DNA from 4 places in the Enterobacter cloacae complex sp. HYC033_NIDB genome. Region 4 is predicted to be linked to each of the others. Evidence: predicted binding sites of a transcription regulator. Region 4 holds the regulator's gene; each other region holds the start of a gene.
The links. The regulator CRP, encoded in region 4, controls carbon source genes, mostly activating them, when cyclic AMP is high. The targets are predictions, from matches to a motif close to ATGTGANNNNNNTCACAT.
Positions count from the first base shown of each region.

Region 1: the regulator CRP is predicted to act here: its motif matches at 1,643-1,660, upstream of O1721_RS18980 (CidA/LrgA family protein).
Region 2: the regulator CRP is predicted to act here: its motif matches at 2,701-2,718, upstream of uxuA (mannonate dehydratase).
Region 3: the regulator CRP is predicted to act here: its motif matches at 1,601-1,618, upstream of serC (3-phosphoserine/phosphohydroxythreonine transaminase).

Region 1 is NZ_CP115123.1:3,952,213-3,956,401, forward strand. It holds gene mdtQ (multidrug resistance outer membrane protein MdtQ) at 1-273, opposite strand, end outside; gene yohP (small membrane protein YohP) at 477-560, shown strand; gene dusC (tRNA dihydrouridine(16) synthase DusC) at 605-1,540, opposite strand; gene O1721_RS18980 (CidA/LrgA family protein) at 1,708-2,103, shown strand; gene O1721_RS18985 (CidB/LrgB family autolysis modulator) at 2,100-2,795, shown strand; gene cdd (cytidine deaminase) at 2,924-3,808, shown strand; gene sanA (outer membrane permeability protein SanA) at 3,936-4,189, shown strand, end outside.
Region 2 is NZ_CP115123.1:3,978,110-3,982,298, forward strand. It holds gene setB (sugar efflux transporter SetB) at 1-309, shown strand, start outside; gene O1721_RS19090 (YkgJ family cysteine cluster protein) at 306-560, opposite strand; gene yeiP (elongation factor P-like protein YeiP) at 725-1,297, shown strand; gene uxuA (mannonate dehydratase) at 1,414-2,604, opposite strand; gene O1721_RS19105 (mannitol dehydrogenase family protein) at 2,810-4,189, shown strand, end outside.
Region 3 is NZ_CP115123.1:2,474,378-2,478,566, forward strand. It holds gene ycaO (30S ribosomal protein S12 methylthiotransferase accessory factor YcaO) at 1-736, opposite strand, end outside; partial or broken gene O1721_RS11755 (DUF421 domain-containing protein) at 864-1,555, shown strand; gene serC (3-phosphoserine/phosphohydroxythreonine transaminase) at 1,718-2,806, shown strand; gene aroA (3-phosphoshikimate 1-carboxyvinyltransferase) at 2,875-4,158, shown strand.
Region 4 is NZ_CP115123.1:350,789-354,977, reverse strand. It holds gene argD (bifunctional acetylornithine/succinyldiaminopimelate transaminase) at 1-187, shown strand, start outside; gene O1721_RS01805 (YccS/YhfK family putative transporter) at 184-2,271, opposite strand; gene crp (cAMP-activated global transcriptional regulator CRP) at 2,329-2,961, opposite strand; gene O1721_RS01795 (OsmC family protein) at 3,272-3,676, shown strand; gene O1721_RS01790 (phosphoribulokinase) at 3,771-4,189, opposite strand, start outside.

The sequences.
Region 1 (4,189 bases), 1.3 Mb from region 4:
TTTCGCCTGTGCTTCCGCCAGGGTAATACGCTGACGGGCAATTTGCATATCCGGCGCATCCGCCAGCGCTTTGTCGATCAGCGCGTTGAGCTGGGGGTCGTTAAAGTCTTTCCACCATTCGCTTTTTGGCCAGTCGGCATGACGCAGTTGGGTATTTACAGCTGCGGCGGCGGCTTGCGTTTTTACTGGAGACACCGTGGCATGTTCCGGCGCGCAGGCGGCCAGCATAAAAACAAGAGGAGCACTCAGAGATAAAGTAAGAGAACGTTTCATTACGCCATGAACTCAAAAAAATAAAGGCGCAACTTACGCTTACTGACGTTCCGTTTTTTAGTAACGCGTGGCAATCCGCATATTGTTATACATTTTCATATCCGGAAATTTATTCCCCAAGACAATGATTTAATTTCATGTATTCATGCTAATTATGAATTGGCTGCTACACTTACTTCGACAGACATACGCAGGAGAGGCGAATGAAAATATTATTGTGGGTTATTTTGATTATATTTCTGATAGGGCTGCTGGTGGTAACCGGCGTATTCAAGATGATTTTCTGATTCTGTTGCCCGGCTCCGTGCCGGGCAAACTCTTCACACTTCGCTCAGGATTTTGACTGGATCACCCGGGCAATATCCGCAGACGTCTGTAGGGTACGGATCTCCTGAAATAATCCCAGCGCGTCGTCGTACTCTTTACGCAAATAACTCAGCCACTGCTTAATGCGCGCGACGTGATACAAGCCGGTATCGCCCTGCTTTTCCAGCCGCGTGTATTTTTGCAGTAGTTTCACCACATCCGCCCACGGCATCCGCGGCTCATTATATTTCACCACCCGGCTGAGGTTCGGCACGTTCAGCGCACCGCGGCCAATCATCACGGCATTACAGCCGGTCTCTTTGAGGCAGGCCTGCGCGCTCTCGTAATCCCAGATTTCGCCGTTGGCAATCACCGGGATCGTAAGCCGTTTGCGGATCTCGCCAATCGCCTGCCAGTTAATGCGCTCGGCTTTATAACCATCCTCTTTGGTTCGCCCGTGCACCACCAGCTCGGTGGCGCCCGCCTGCTGCACCGCGTCAGCAATTTCAAACTGCTTATCGCCGCTGTCCCATCCCAGACGCACTTTGACCGTCACCGGCAGGTGCGATGGCACCGCCTCACGCATGGCCTTTGCGCCGCGATAAATCAGCTCCGGATCTTTAAGTAGCGTCGCCCCCCCGCCGCTGCCGTTGACCAGCTTTGACGGACAGCCGCAGTTAAGATCGACGCCGTACGAACCAAGCGCTACCGCGCGGGCGGCGTTTTCAGCCAGCCACTCGGGATACTGGCCGAGCAGCTGGACACGCACCAGCGTACCGGACGGGGTACGGCTCTGACGATGCAGTTCCGGGCAGAGACGATAAAATGATTTTTCTGGCAGCAACATATCGACCACGCGCAGAAACTCCGTCACGCAGAGATCGTAATCGTTCACCTCGGTAAGCAGCTCGCGCACGAGAGAGTCGAGCACACCTTCCATCGGGGCCAGTAAAACACGCATTCTGAGTACCTGTGAAAAAAGACGCGCTATAGTAGCTGCTCTCTATGTATGTTGAAAGCCCGGCGTTCCATTGCGGAATGTCTGGTATGCCCAAAATTCATGATGTGATCCGTGGCACATTTTCAGGTTTAATTGTATGATGAATACGTCTCAGCAAGGCTTTCACCATGAGCAAATCACTGAATACTATCTGGCAATACCTTCGCGCCTTCGTCCTCATTTATGCCTGCCTGTACGCCGGCATTTTTATCGCTTCGCTGCTGCCGATTACGATACCCGGCAGCATTATCGGCATGCTGATCCTGTTTGTGCTGCTGGCATTACAGGTGCTGCCCGCGAAATGGGTTAATCCGGGGTGCTTCGTTCTCATTCGCTATATGGCCCTGCTTTTTGTGCCTATCGGCGTTGGGGTGATGCAGTATTACGATGTGCTTAAAGCGCAGTTCGGCCCGATTGTGGTCTCCTGCGCCATCAGTACGCTGGTGGTATTCCTGGTCGTCAGCTGGAGTTCACACATTGTGCATGGCGAACGCAAGGTCGTCGGGGAGAAAACAAAAAAATGATGGCGAATATCTGGTGGTCCCTGCCGTTAACCCTGGTGGTGTTCTTTGCTGCGCGTAAGCTTGCGGTGCGTTTCAAAATGCCGTTGCTCAATCCGCTGCTGGTCGCCATGGTGGTGATTATTCCTTTTCTGCTGCTCACCGGCATTCCTTATGAGCGTTACTTCGCCGGGAGCAGGATCCTCAACGATTTGTTGCAGCCTGCCGTGGTGGCGCTGGCGTTTCCTTTATATGAGCAACTGCATCAGATCCGCGCGCGCTGGAAATCCATCATTACCATCTGCTTTGTGGGTAGCCTTGTTGCGATGATCACCGGTACCTCGGTGGCCTTATTGATGGGCGCGTCGCCGCAGATCGCCGCCTCTATCCTGCCTAAATCCGTCACCACGCCGATTGCCATGGCCGTGGGCGGCAGCATCGGGGGCATTCCGGCCATCAGCGCCGTGTGCGTGATTTTCGTCGGTATCCTGGGCGCGGTGTTTGGTCATACGCTGCTCAATATCATGAAAATTCGTACCAAAGCGGCACGCGGTCTGGCGATGGGTACCGCCTCGCACGCGCTGGGCACCGCACGCTGCGCGGAACTGGATTATCAGGAAGGGGCATTCAGCTCGCTGGCGCTGGTGATCTGCGGGATTATCACTTCCCTGGTCGCGCCGTTTATCTTCCCGATTATTCTGGCAGTCATGGGCTAAAATTTGCGATGCGTCGCGCAAATTTCATTTTCATTTCATAAGTTGCACACATAATGAGATTTGGATCACATATAAAGGCCGTACGGCTCCGTACACTACCGATCCATTAACCTTGATGAGGCAACGTCATGCATCCACGTTTTCAAGCTGCTTTCTCTCAGCTTGCAGAGAATTTGCAATCAGCCCTGGCTCCGGTTCTGGCGGATGCGCATTTCCCCGCCCTGCTGACGGCAGATCAGGTCACGACCCTTAAACAGGCAACGGGGCTGGACGAAGACGCGCTGGCTTTCGCCCTGCTGCCCCTGGCGGCTGCCTGCGCCCGCGCTGACCTTTCCCATTTCAACGTAGGCGCAATTGCGCGCGGCGTGAGCGGAACCTGGTACTTCGGCGGAAACATGGAGTTTCTTGGTGCGACCATGCAGCAAACCGTCCACGCGGAGCAGAGCGCCATCAGTCACGCCTGGCTGCGCGGCGAAAAAGCCCTGCGCGCCATCACCGTCAACTATACCCCTTGCGGCCACTGCCGCCAGTTTATGAATGAGCTGAACAGCGGTCTTGAACTGCGTATCAACCTGCCGGGACGCGCACCGCATACGCTGGGTGATTACCTGCCGGATGCTTTCGGCCCGAAAGATCTTGAGATCAAAACCCTGCTGATGGACGAGCAGGACCACGGTTATGCGCTCTCGGGAGATGAGCTGAGCGAAGCGGCCATTGCCGCCGCCAATAAAAGCCACACGCCCTACAGCAAATCTCCAAGCGGCGTCGCCCTTCAGTGCCGCGACGGCCGCATCTTCACCGGCAGCTATGCAGAGAACGCCGCATTTAACCCGACGCTGCCTCCGCTCCAGGGTGCCCTGAACCTGCTTAGCCTGAACGGGTATGACTACCCGGATATTCAGCGCGCAATCCTGGCTGAAAAGGCCGATGCGCCGCTGATCCAGTGGGACGCGACCGCAGCCACGCTGAAAGCGCTGGGCTGTTCAACCATCGACCGCGTGCTGCTGGCATAATCTGTTCGGCGGGCAGAGTTGCCCGCCAGTCTGACGAAAAACCCCTCAGTTGAATCGCTGTTTCTTGCGCTAACCAGGCGGGTACAGTAGCCTGAGGGAAATTTCATCATCGGTACGAGCCATCTGCATGTTAAAGCGCGTGTTTTACAGCCTGTCTGTCCTGGTCGGCATACTGCTGTTGATCGTGCTGGGTCTCGACCGCTGGATGAGCTGGAAAACAGCCCCCTACATTTTTGATGACCTACAGGATCTCCCCTACCGTCAGGTTGGTGTGGTGCTTGGCACCGCCAAGTATTACCGCACTGGCGTCATAAATCAGTATTACCGGTATCGTATTCAGGGCGCGCTGAACGCCTATAACAGCGGCAAGGTGAACTATCT
Region 2 (4,189 bases), 1.3 Mb from region 4:
GGGCTGCTGTTTTATGTCGGTATGCTGACGGTTCATACGCCAGCCCTGCTTCTTGCTTTACAGCTGCTGAACGCCATTTACATCGGTATCCTGGCCGGTATCGGCATGCTCTACTTCCAGGATCTGATGCCGGGTCAGGCAGGCTCTGCCACCACCCTTTATACTAATACCACCCGCGTGGGCTGGATTATTGCAGGCTCACTGGCGGGCGTTGTGGCTGAAATCTGGAACTATCATACGGTGTTCTGGATTGCGCTGGTGATGTGCGTCCTGACGCTGAGCTGCCTGACGCGAATCAAAGATGTCTAAGGCGCGGTGAGCGCTTCCAGCTCAAGCAGATAAGTGATGGCCTGCTGGCGCGTACTGCCGCACATTTCGGCGGTTGGCTGGAGCCCGGAGCACACCTTCGGGCGCAGGGGCGAGCCAAAGATCATGCACAGGTTAGTGTCAGAGAGCTGAACGCAGCGGGTATTGGCAGGCTTGCCCTCCGGCATGCCTGGAATGGGGCTTGAGATGGACGGTGCGGTACAGCACGCGCCACAGTCGGAACGACAATCCATACATGCTCTCTGTTGGTGGCAGATGCCCGCGCAGTCGGGCATTGCGCGCACAGTAACACCTTTTATGTATTGATAGCAAAACCCACGAATTCCGCTTGCCTGAAAGGCCGCGCGCGAGTAATTTGGCGCGATATTTTTTACCTCCCGTAAACAGGATTACTGCAATGCCAAGAGCGAACGAAATTAAGAAAGGTATGGTACTGAATTACAACGGCAAACTGCTGATTGTGAAAGATATCGACATTCAGGCACCCAGCGCCCGCGGCGCAGCAACGCTGTACAAAATGCGTTTCTCCGATGTCCGCACCGGCCTGAAAGTGGAAGAACGTTTTAAAGGCGACGATATCGTCGATACCGTGACCCTCACCCGTCGCTACGTTGATTTCTCCTACATCGACGGCAACGAATACGTGTTCATGGATAAAGAAGATTACACCCCGTATATCTTCACTAAAGATCAGATCGAAGAAGAGCTGCTGTTTATTCCAGAAGGTGGGATGCCGGACATGCAGGTGCTGACCTGGGATGGCGTGCTGCTGGCGCTGGAGCTGCCGCAGACCGTTGATCTGGAAATTGTTGAAACGGCGCCGGGCATCAAAGGCGCGTCTGCAAGTGCGCGTAACAAACCGGCTACCCTGACTACCGGTCTGGTCGTACAGGTGCCAGAGTACCTGTCAGCGGGCGAGAAAATCCGTATCCATATCGAAGAAAAACGCTATATGGGTCGTGCTGACTGATTGCGGCGTTTGTCGGGTGGCGGCTGCGCCTTACCCGGCCTACAAAAACACAAAAACCGGCCTCAGAGCCGGTTTTTCGTAGGCCCGGTAAGCGTAGCGCCACCGGGCGATCAGGCTTAAAGAAGTTCAGGATACTTCGTCATTTTCAGCGCCAGCTCGATACCGCGCACTTCCGCCATCCCTTTCAGACGGCCAATCGCCGAATACCCTGGATTCGTTTTCTTGCGCAGATCGTCCAGCATCTGGTGCCCGTGATCCGGACGGAACGGGATAGGACGTACATCCCCCGCCTGCTTACGACGTACCTCTTCAGAGAGAATGGCATCCACCACCGCAACCATGTTCACGTCGCCGCCAAGATGCGCCGCTTCATGGAAGGTTTTCGGGTTCTCTTCACGGCAGGTTGCACGCAGGTGGGTGAAATGAATGCGATCGCCGAAGGTTTCGATCATCCGCACCAGATCGTTATCCGCCCGCACGCCATACGAGCCCGTACACATGGTAAAGCCGTTGTAGATGCTGTCCACCGTCTCTTTCAGCCACTGCATATCTTCAATCGTAGACACGATACGCGGCAGGCCAAGAATAGGACGCGGTGGATCGTCCGGATGAACCGCCAGCCGCACGCCGACTTCTTCTGCCACCGGCACGATAGCGCGCAGGAAGTGCGCCATGTTTTCACGCAGCTGGTTTTTATCGATATCGCCATATTCCGCCAGGCGCGCGCGGAACTGATCGAGGGTATAACCCTCTTCCGCACCGGGCAGGCCCGCGATGATATTGCGAACCAGCTTCTCAATGTCCGCTTCACCGGCGGCATTGAACCACGCCAGCGCCTGCTGCTGCTCTTCGGCGGTGTAGTCTGCTTCCGCCCCCGGACGCTTCAGAATGTGCAGTTCGAAAGCCGCAAAAGCGATTTGATCGAAACGCAGCGCCTTCGAACCATCGGCCATTTCATATTCCAGGTCGGTACGCGTCCAGTCCAGGATCGGCATAAAGTTGTAGCAGACGGTATCAATACCACAGGCTGCCAGGTTACGAATGCTCTGCTGATAATTCGCAATCCAGGTATCACACTCACCGGAGTGGGTTTTGATATCTTCGTGAACCGGAATACTTTCCACAACAGACCAGGTTAACCCCTTCTCTGCCAGCTGAGCCTGACGCTTTTGGATTTCCTCTACCGGCCACACCTGACCGTTCGGAATATGATGCAGCGCCGTGACTACACCCGTTGCGCCAGCCTGACGCACATCATCAAGAGAAACCGGATCGTTCGGCCCGTACCAACGCCAGGTTTGTTCCATTGCCCCACCCTCTCAAGTTGTTATACCAATATGTGTTACTTCAATGACGACTACCATACATGTTTAATCGAAGTGGTCAATACAGCACGCGGCATTGATTGATCAAACTCACATAACAGGGATATTTACGGCTTACCAATTTAATTTGTTGTCATATAACTTTACACTGGCATTGTTAATTAATGGTTAATCAGGTGTGTATTACATGAAGACTATTGCCTCCACCGCGCTTCCTGCTCATGTCCAGCAACCCCGCTACGATCGCGAGCAGTTACGCTCCCGCATCGTCCATTTCGGTTTTGGCGCGTTCCACCGGGCGCATCAGGCGTTGTTAACAAACCGGGTACTGAATGCCAAAGGAGGCGACTGGGGAATTTGTGAGATTAGCCTCTTTAGCGGCGATGTCCTTATGGGCCAGCTCCGGGCGCAGGATCATCTGTTTACCGTGCTGGAGAAAGGTGCCGAAGGCAATCAGCCCATTATTATCGGTGCGGTAAAAGAGTGCCTGAACGCCAAACTCGACTCGCTGGCAGCCATTATTGAGAAATTCTGCGAACCGCAGGTGGCAATTGTCTCCCTCACCATTACCGAAAAAGGCTACTGTATCGATCCGGCGACGGGAAAACTGGATATGCGGAACAGCCGCATCCTGCACGATCTTGAGCACCCGTCTGAGCCGCATTCCGCACCGGGTATTCTGGTTGAAGCCCTTCATCGCCGCCGCGAGCGGGGCCTGCCGGCGTTTACCGTGCTCTCCTGCGACAATATTCCCGACAACGGCCATGTGGTGAAAAATGCCGTTCTCGGCATGGCCGGAAAGCGTTCCGCAGAGCTGGCCGCATGGATCGAGGCGCACGTGAGCTTCCCTGGTACCATGGTCGACCGAATCGTGCCCGCCGCCACCGACGTCTCACTCGCGGAAATCACCCAGGAACTTGGCGTTGAAGATCCCTGCGCCATCAGCTGTGAACCGTTCATTCAGTGGGTAGTGGAAGATAACTTTGTCGCCGGGCGTCCGGAGTGGGAGGTGGCAGGCGTACAGATGGTTGAGGATGTCCTGCCCTGGGAGCAGATGAAGCTGCGGATGCTGAACGGCAGTCACTCCTTCCTCGCGTATCTGGGCTACCTTGCCGGCTACGCGCACATAAATGAATGTATGCAGGACGACAGTTTCCGCGAGGCGGCCCGCAGGCTGATGCTGAATGAGCAGGCCCCTACGCTGCGCATCACCAACGTTGATCTGACAGCCTATGCTGACAGCCTGCTTGACCGCTTCGCCAACCCGGCCCTACAGCATCGTACATGGCAAATCGCCATGGACGGCAGCCAGAAGCTGCCTCAGCGCATGCTGGAAGGGATCCGCATGCATCTTGAGCGTAACACCGCCTGGCCATTACTGGCGCTGGGGGTGGCGGGCTGGATGCGCTACGTCAGCGGTACGGACGAACAGGGCAACGCCATTGACGTACGCGATCCGCTGAGCGACAAGTTTCAGGCCATTGTCGCTACCAGCAGCGACGCAGAACGCGTTAGCGCCCTGCTGACGCTAAATGAAATCTTTGGCGACGACCTGCCGCAAAACCCT
Region 3 (4,189 bases), 2.1 Mb from region 4:
CAAAGATTGGGAAACCTTCTGCTTCCAGTTTGGCGATGGATTCCACCACGCCCGGGTAGCGCGCCAGCACGTCATCCGGGATCTCCGGCAGGCTGATGGATTCAGCAATAATGCGGTTTTTGATATGACGCTCGAAAACTTCAGACAATCCCTGCACGCGCGCTTCGTTGCGGGTATTACCGGCAGACATGCCGTTAGACACATACAGGTTGCCGACGATGTTCATCGGGATATAAACGGTCTGCTCGTCAGACTGACGGGTGAACGGCAGGGCGCAGATCCCACGATCCTCATTGCCGGATTGCAGGTCGATCAACATGCTGCCGGTCAGTTCGTTTTCCGGATCGTAGAACGCGCGCAGGCGGGCATCGAGAATGCCTTCCGGCAGTTCATCGTTTTCGGTCAGCGGGAACCATTTTTCGTTCGGATAGTGAACGAACGGACCGTTGGCAATAGTTTCGCCCAGCCAGAAGTCGGCGAAGAAGTAGTTGGTGGACAGACGCTCAAAATACTCACCCAGCGCAGAGGCCAGCGCCGCTTTTTTGGTCGCGCCTTTACCGTTGGTAAAGCACAGCGCACAGTCTTTGTCGCGAATATGCACGGACCAGACGTGAGGCACCGGATTCAGCCAGGAGGCTTCTTCGATATTAAAGCCCAGGTCGGTCAGTTTCTGCTGGAAGCGAGCGATGGAATCTTCCAGAGCGGCGTCTTTGCCGGGGATAAACGTTTGAGTCATGGCGTTCACTTTTATCGTACGTAAAGCGCGCAATGATACGGGTTTTGCGTGACGGGTGCTATCTCCGGCGAAAATAAATGGCTGGACTATGCTTATAAGCAGTAACCTACTGTTAAGGCATAAAAAAATGAAAGCTTTCGATCTCCAGCGGATGGCGTTTGATAAAGTCCCTCCTGAGTTTTTAGGCGAAGTAGCGCTGCGCAGCCTGTACACCTTTGTACTCGTTTTCCTGTTTCTGAAAATCACCGGACGTCGCGGCGTGCGGCAGATGTCGCTGTTTGAAGTGCTGATCATCCTGACGCTGGGGTCGGCGGCAGGGGACGTTGCCTTTTATGACGATGTGCCGATGGTGCCGGTCTTTATCGTCTTCGTGACGCTTGCACTGCTGTACCGGCTGGTCATGTGGCTGATGTCGAAAAGTGAGAAACTGGAAGATCTGCTCGAAGGGAAGCCGGTGGTGATTGTCGAAGATGGTCAACTGGCCTGGGAGAATGTGCAAAGCGCCAATATGACGGAGTTTGAGTTCTTTATGGAACTCCGTTTGAGCAGCGTTGAGCAACTGGGGCAGGTGCGTCTGGCGATTATGGAAACGAATGGTCAAATCAGCGTCTATTACTATTCCGACGATGAGGTGAAGCCCGGCCTGTGCATCCTGCCGGATATGCTCATCGAGCGATACAAACTGTACCTGAAGCGGGCGAGTACGCCTGCATAAAATGTAGTCATGTCGTGGTTATGCAGGCGGGCGAACATCAATTATGCCCCCGCTGTACGAATCCAGAATGGACGAAGGTTAGCCGGGCTAAACGTAACACCTGACAGCGATTTTGTCGGTTTTGTGACAACGGTACGGCAGATTGTATTGTGTGACGAGGGGCACATTTCTTCGGCCATCAGTTTTAGACATTGCGGCGCGTGTCACTGAATGATAAAACCGATATCCACAGTTATAACTTATGGCTTTTAGCGTGGTGAGGGGAAATGGCTCAAGTCTTTAATTTCAGTTCAGGTCCGGCAATGTTACCGGCAGACGTGCTCAAACAAGCTCAACAGGAGCTGTGTGACTGGAACGGTCTGGGTACGTCGGTGATGGAAGTCAGCCACCGGGGTAAAGCGTTTATTCAGGTGGCGGAAGAAGCAGAAAAGGATTTTCGCGATCTGCTGAACATTCCCTCGAACTACAAAGTATTGTTCTGTCACGGCGGTGGACGCGGCCAGTTTGCGGGTATCCCGCTCAATCTACTGGGCGACAAAACCACCGCTGATTACGTTGATGCCGGCTACTGGGCGGCCAGTGCGGTAAAAGAAGCGCACAAATATTGCACGCCGAATGTCATCGATGCCAAAGTGACCGTTGACGGTCTGCGCGCCGTGAAGCCGATGAGTGAGTGGCAGCTTTCTGACAACGCCGCGTATCTTCACTACTGCCCGAACGAAACCATCGACGGTATTGCCATTCACGAAGAGCCAGACTTTGGCGAAAATGTCATTGTGACGGCGGATCTCTCTTCAACCATTCTGTCCACCCCGCTGGATGTCAGCCGCTACGGCGTCATCTACGCGGGTGCCCAGAAAAACATCGGTCCTGCGGGTCTGACTATCGTTATTGTGCGTGAAGACCTGCTGGGGAAAGCCCATAAGTCTTGCCCGTCAATTCTGGATTACACCGTCCTGAACGACAACGATTCCATGTTCAACACCCCACCAACGTTTGCCTGGTATCTCTCCGGCCTGGTCTTCAAATGGCTGAAGCAAAAAGGCGGTGTGGCGCAGATGGATAAGATCAATCAGCAAAAGGCTGAACTGCTGTACGGCGTGATCGACAAGAGCGATTTCTACCGTAACGATGTCGCCAAAACTAACCGTTCGCGCATGAACGTGCCGTTCCAGCTGGCGGACAGCAACCTGGATAACGTGTTCCTGGAAGAGTCCTTCGCGGCGGGTCTGCATGCGCTGAAAGGCCACCGTGTGGTAGGCGGAATGCGCGCCTCTATCTATAACGCCATGCCGCTGGAGGGCGTTAAAGCCCTGACTGATTTCATGATCGACTTCGAACGTCGTCACGGTTAATTGGCTGTTTTTCACCCCCGCAGCGTTCCTGCGGGGTTTTTATTATGTTGAGTTGAGAGTTGAGTTTCATGGAATCCCTGACGTTACAACCTATCGCGCGGGTAGATGGCACCATTAATCTGCCTGGTTCAAAAAGTGTCTCGAACCGCGCTCTGCTGCTGGCAGCTCTGGCAAACGGCACCACCGTCCTCACTAATCTGCTGGACAGCGATGACGTGCGCCATATGCTCAATGCACTGAAAGCGTTGGGCGTTCAGTACGCGCTGTCTGACGATCGTACCCGTTGTGAAGTCACCGGTAACGGCGGCGCGTTACATTCTGCTGAAGCGCTGGAGCTTTTCCTGGGTAACGCCGGTACCGCGATGCGTCCTCTGGCCGCAGCGCTGTGTCTGGGGAGTAACGATATTGTGCTGACCGGTGAGCCGCGAATGAAAGAGCGTCCGATCGGCCATCTGGTGGATGCCCTGCGTCAGGGCGGCGCGCAGATTGATTATCTTGAGCAGGAAAATTACCCGCCCCTGCGTCTGCGCGGGGGATTCACTGGCGGCAATGTTGAGGTTGACGGTAGCGTTTCCAGCCAGTTCCTGACCGCGCTGCTGATGACCGCACCGCTGGCACCACAGGACACCGTCATCAACATTAAAGGCGACCTGGTTTCTAAGCCGTACATTGATATCACCCTGCACCTGATGAACACCTTTGGTGTTGAGGTGGAAAACCAGTCTTATCAGCGTTTCGTGGTGCGCGGAGCGCAGCAGTATCACTCCCCGGGCCACTACCTGGTTGAAGGCGATGCTTCATCCGCCTCCTATTTCCTTGCCGCAGGCGCGATTAAAGGCGGTACGGTTAAAGTGACGGGCATTGGCCGCAACAGCGTGCAGGGCGATATCCGTTTTGCTGACGTGCTGGAAAAAATGGGCGCGGTGGTGACCTGGGGCGATGACTTCATCTCCTGCACCCACGGTGAGCTGAACGCCATCGATATGGATATGAACCATATTCCGGATGCGGCGATGACCATTGCCACCGCTGCGCTGTTTGCGAAAGGCACCACCACGCTGCGAAACATTTACAACTGGCGTGTGAAAGAGACGGACCGCCTGTTCGCGATGGCAACCGAGCTGCGTAAAGTGGGGGCCGAGGTAGAAGAGGGCGAAGACTACATTCGCGTCACGCCGCCGGCAAAACTGCAATTTGCAGAAATTGGCACCTACAACGATCACCGCATGGCGATGTGTTTCTCGCTGGTGGCGTTGTCAGATACGCCAGTCACTATCCTTGATCCGAAGTGTACGGCAAAAACGTTCCCGGACTACTTCGAACAGCTGGCGCGCATTAGCACCCTGGCCTGATGATCGTATGCCGCATCACCTGATGCGGCAT
Region 4 (4,189 bases):
ACTGAAGCCGCAGTACAAAGGCCGCGCGCGCGATTTCCTGCACGCCGCCGCGCACGAAGGCGTCATGGTGCTCAACGCCGGGCCGGACGTGATGCGCTTTGCGCCATCGCTGGTGGTGGAAGACAAAGACATCGAAGACGGATTAACCCGTTTTGCCGCGGCGGTCGCGAAGATCGTCAGCGGCTAATACGCGGTTCGTTTTAACCGGCGCGTTAACCAAATCCCGTGATGCGGGCGCTGACGCCATGCCACCGACGAAATGGTGTGCATGGTGTTCAGGTGCCCGAGAACGCGCTGTAAATGCTGCTCAAGGGTGCTCATCGGCCCGTGGGTCAGCGTCTCCGGCGCTTCCAGAATGTTCGAATCCCCTGACTCGCCCGGCGCGTCATACTCCAGACGCTGCTGACAGCGCTGCAACGCAATTTCACACGACTGCAAATAGCGCTGCGCCAGATCCGTCGTCAGCATCGTGTGCTCCCGCGCCAGCGTCGTCATGGCATTGATGTGCTCGACGATAAACTGGCTGTGCGTGACCCACAGCTTCATGTCAGCCAGATAGTGCGCGTTAAAGCCCGGCTCCTGCATGGCCTGGTTAAGGGAGTTGAACAGGGCGTTATGCGCCTGGTTGACCTTCATGCGCTCGTAGGCCAGCGGAGAGGGCTGCGGGTCATCGCTTAGAATAAGACGAATGGCCTGCTGATCGGCTTCGAGCGCGTCGTGGGCGTTCTGCCTCAGCAACCCGCTTTGCCACTGCGGCCACAACCAGACCATGCCGCCAAAGGCGATCAGGCAGCCAATTAGCGTATCGACCAGCCGGGCAATAATAAACTGTTCCCCGTTAAGCGTGAGCAGTTGCAGGGTATACACCGCCGTGACCGTAAAGCCCACCATCGCCCAGCCGTAGTTTTTGCGGATGATCAGGTAGCTCACCAGCGTGATCGCCAGCATACCGGCCAGGGTATAGCCTTCCGGCACGTGAAAGTGCAGCGTCACGCCCGCGATAATCAGCCCCGCCATCGTACCGCCCGCCCGATGCAGAATGCGCACCCGCGTGGCGCCATAGCCGTTCTGGGTGACAAACAGCACGGTCATTAAGATCCAGTAGGGTTTCGGCAGGTGCAGGGCCATTCCCATCAGGCTGGCGATGCTCAGCATCACACTGATCCGCGCGGCATTGCGCAGGGCGGAAGATTTCAGTGATAGATAGCTTTTGAGCGCGGGCAGCAGCGGCAGCCGTTTTTGCTTATCGGCCATCAGGTCCCGGGCATAAAGCGGGCGCTGGGTGCGTAACACCCGGGCGATGCGGCTGAAATGCCAGGCAGCAAATTGCCCGACCGGGTTATCCGCGTGCTGACGCGCAATCTTTTCCAGCGCGCCGAGCTGTTTGTCCATGTTAAAGCGCGTCGGGTAGCGGTGATAGAGGATATCGTCAGCCAGCACCCGCAGGCGGGCCGCGACGGTCTGCGCGTTCCAGCGGATCACCGCTTCCGCATGGCTGCGCTCCACCAGCTTTTGCACCTCTTCCGGATTATGAAGGCTGACGGAGATATGCTCCTGCAAATCCAGCCCGACCTGGAAGGTTCGCAGCAGCCGCTTGTATTCATGATTTTTGTTGGCGGCAAGCATGTGCAACTGCTGATAGCACTGGCTGATCAGATCCACCACTTTTTGCTGGCGCGCCAGCAGCGGCGGCAGGGATTTTTCCGGGTCGGTATGTTGAGTGAGCAGGGTGTATTTTGCTTCGCAGTATTCAGCAAGTTGCACGTAGAGCAGGCTCAGGGATTCGCGCAGCGGCTGTTCCCGCCACAGCCAGAACCAGAACCAGTTAAACAGCCCGTACCACAGCGTGCCGAGGGCGTAGATCAGCAATGGCTCCCACACCGGCATATTGCCCGCAAGGCTTAAGGTGAAGATGGCGGCAATCAGCGACGCGGGAAGCAGGCGGGCGTGCAGCGAGCTGATTTCGGCGGTGACGCCGAGCGTCATCGCCAGCACGGTCAGGATCAGCGGCAGAGGAATGTCGCGGGCCAGTAAGAGTTGTACGGCAAGGCTACAGCCGGCAAACAGGCAGCCGCCAATAATCAGACGTTTAAAAAAGCGTTTATGCGGCGTATCCAGACCGGCAATGTTGCAGCAGGCGGGCACAAGAGAAAACAGCAGGCCTTGCTGAAGATGTCCGAGGATCAGGCCCACGGCCACGGGAAGACACAACACCAGCGTTTGTCGCAGTGCGTAGTTAACTTCCGGGTGATAGATCAGCCTGCGCCACATGAGGAGTAGAGACAAAAACGGCGTGCCACCCTGCGGCGGCACGCCGTTTGACCGAAATTAACGGGTTCCGTAGACCACGATAGTTTTACCGTGGGCAGAGATCAGGTTCTGGTCTTCCAGCATCTTCAGGATACGGCCCACTGTTTCACGGGAGCAGCCGACGATCTGACCGATTTCCTGGCGGGTAATTTTAATTTGCATACCGTCAGGGTGGGTCATGGCGTCTGGCTGTTTCGCCAGGTTCAACAGCGTCTGCGCGATACGACCGGTCACGTCCAGGAAGGCGAGGTTACCCACCTTCTCAGAGGTCACTTGCAGACGGCGTGCCATCTGGGAAGAAAGACGCATCAGGATGTCAGGGTTGACCTGAATCAGCTGACGGAATTTCTTGTAAGAAATTTCAGCCACTTCACATGCTGTTTTTGCACGAACCCAGGCGCTACGTTCCTGGCCTTCTTCAAACAGGCCCAGTTCACCGATAAAATCGCCCTGGTTCAGATAAGAAAGGATCATCTCTTTCCCTTCTTCATCTTTGATCAGCACGGCCACCGAGCCTTTAACGATGTAATACAACGTTTCCGCTTTTTCACCCTGGTGAATCAGCGTGCTCTTTGATGGGTACTTATGAATGTGGCAATGAGACAAGAACCATTCGAGAGTCGGGTCTGTTTGCGGTTTGCCAAGCACCATGCGCTGTTATCCTCTGTTATAAGCTGTCACCAGAGTCATAAGATGCATCCGGACTCTGGGGTTGCAATCGAATTCTTACCCATACCTGGGAAGTCGGCTGTCGTAACGTTTCGCAGCCAGTAAAGTTTGATGTCCTCTGCATACATGTGTAACGTCAATGTATTACTGTAGCATCCAGAGTGTTTTAGCATAGCTTTCGCCGCGTGTCTCCTGGTGTCTCGCTTCAGCATGACGCAGGTCGCCTTCCGTTGCGAGAAATGTAACGTACACGTAATCTGTCATAAAAAATGCAACGTTGGAGTGAGTGAATATGCAAGCGCGTGTGAAATGGGTTGAAGGGTTAACGTTCCTGGGCGAGTCTGCTTCCGGGCACCAGGTTTTGATGGATGGCAACTCCGGCGATAAAGCGCCAAGCCCGATGGAAATGGTGCTGATGGCGGCGGGCGGATGCAGCGCGATCGACGTGGTGTCGATCCTGCAAAAAGGCCGTCATGACGTGACCGATTGTGAAGTGAAGCTGACGTCGGAACGTCGTGAAGAGGCGCCCCGCCTGTTCACGCATATTAATTTGCACTTTATCGTCACCGGCAAAGAACTGAAGGATGCGGCGGTCTCGCGTGCGGTTGACCTGTCTGCGGAAAAATACTGCTCTGTGGCGTTAATGCTGGAGAAAGCGGTAAAAATCACCCATTCGTATGAAGTGATCGCGGCTTAATTTTTGGCGGGTGGCGCTGCGCTGACCCGCCCTACAAAAGCTACAACTGCACGAACGTATGCCGGATAAGCGAAGCGCCATCCGGCAACAGGTGTCACGCGATCTGCTTTCCTTCCATCAGCCGCTGCACCAGCGGTGTCATGATCAGCTCCATTGCCAGCCCCATTTTTCCGCCCGGTACCACTAACGTATTCATGTGCGAAATAAACGAACCCTGTAGCATCGCCAGCAGCCAGGGGTAATCAATGCCTTCCAGGTTGCGGAAGTGGATCACCACAAAGCTCTCGTCCAGCGACGGGATGCTTTTTGCAGCGAACGGGTTGGAGGTGTCCACGGTGGGGACGCGCTGGAAGTTAATGTGGGTTCGGGAGAACTGCGGCGTCAGGAAGTTGATGTAATCGTCCATGGAGCGCACCACCGAGTCCATGACCGCCTCTCGCGAATGGCCGCGCTCGCTCATGTCACGCGTCAGCTTCTGGATCCACTCAAGGTTAACAATCGGCACCACCCCCA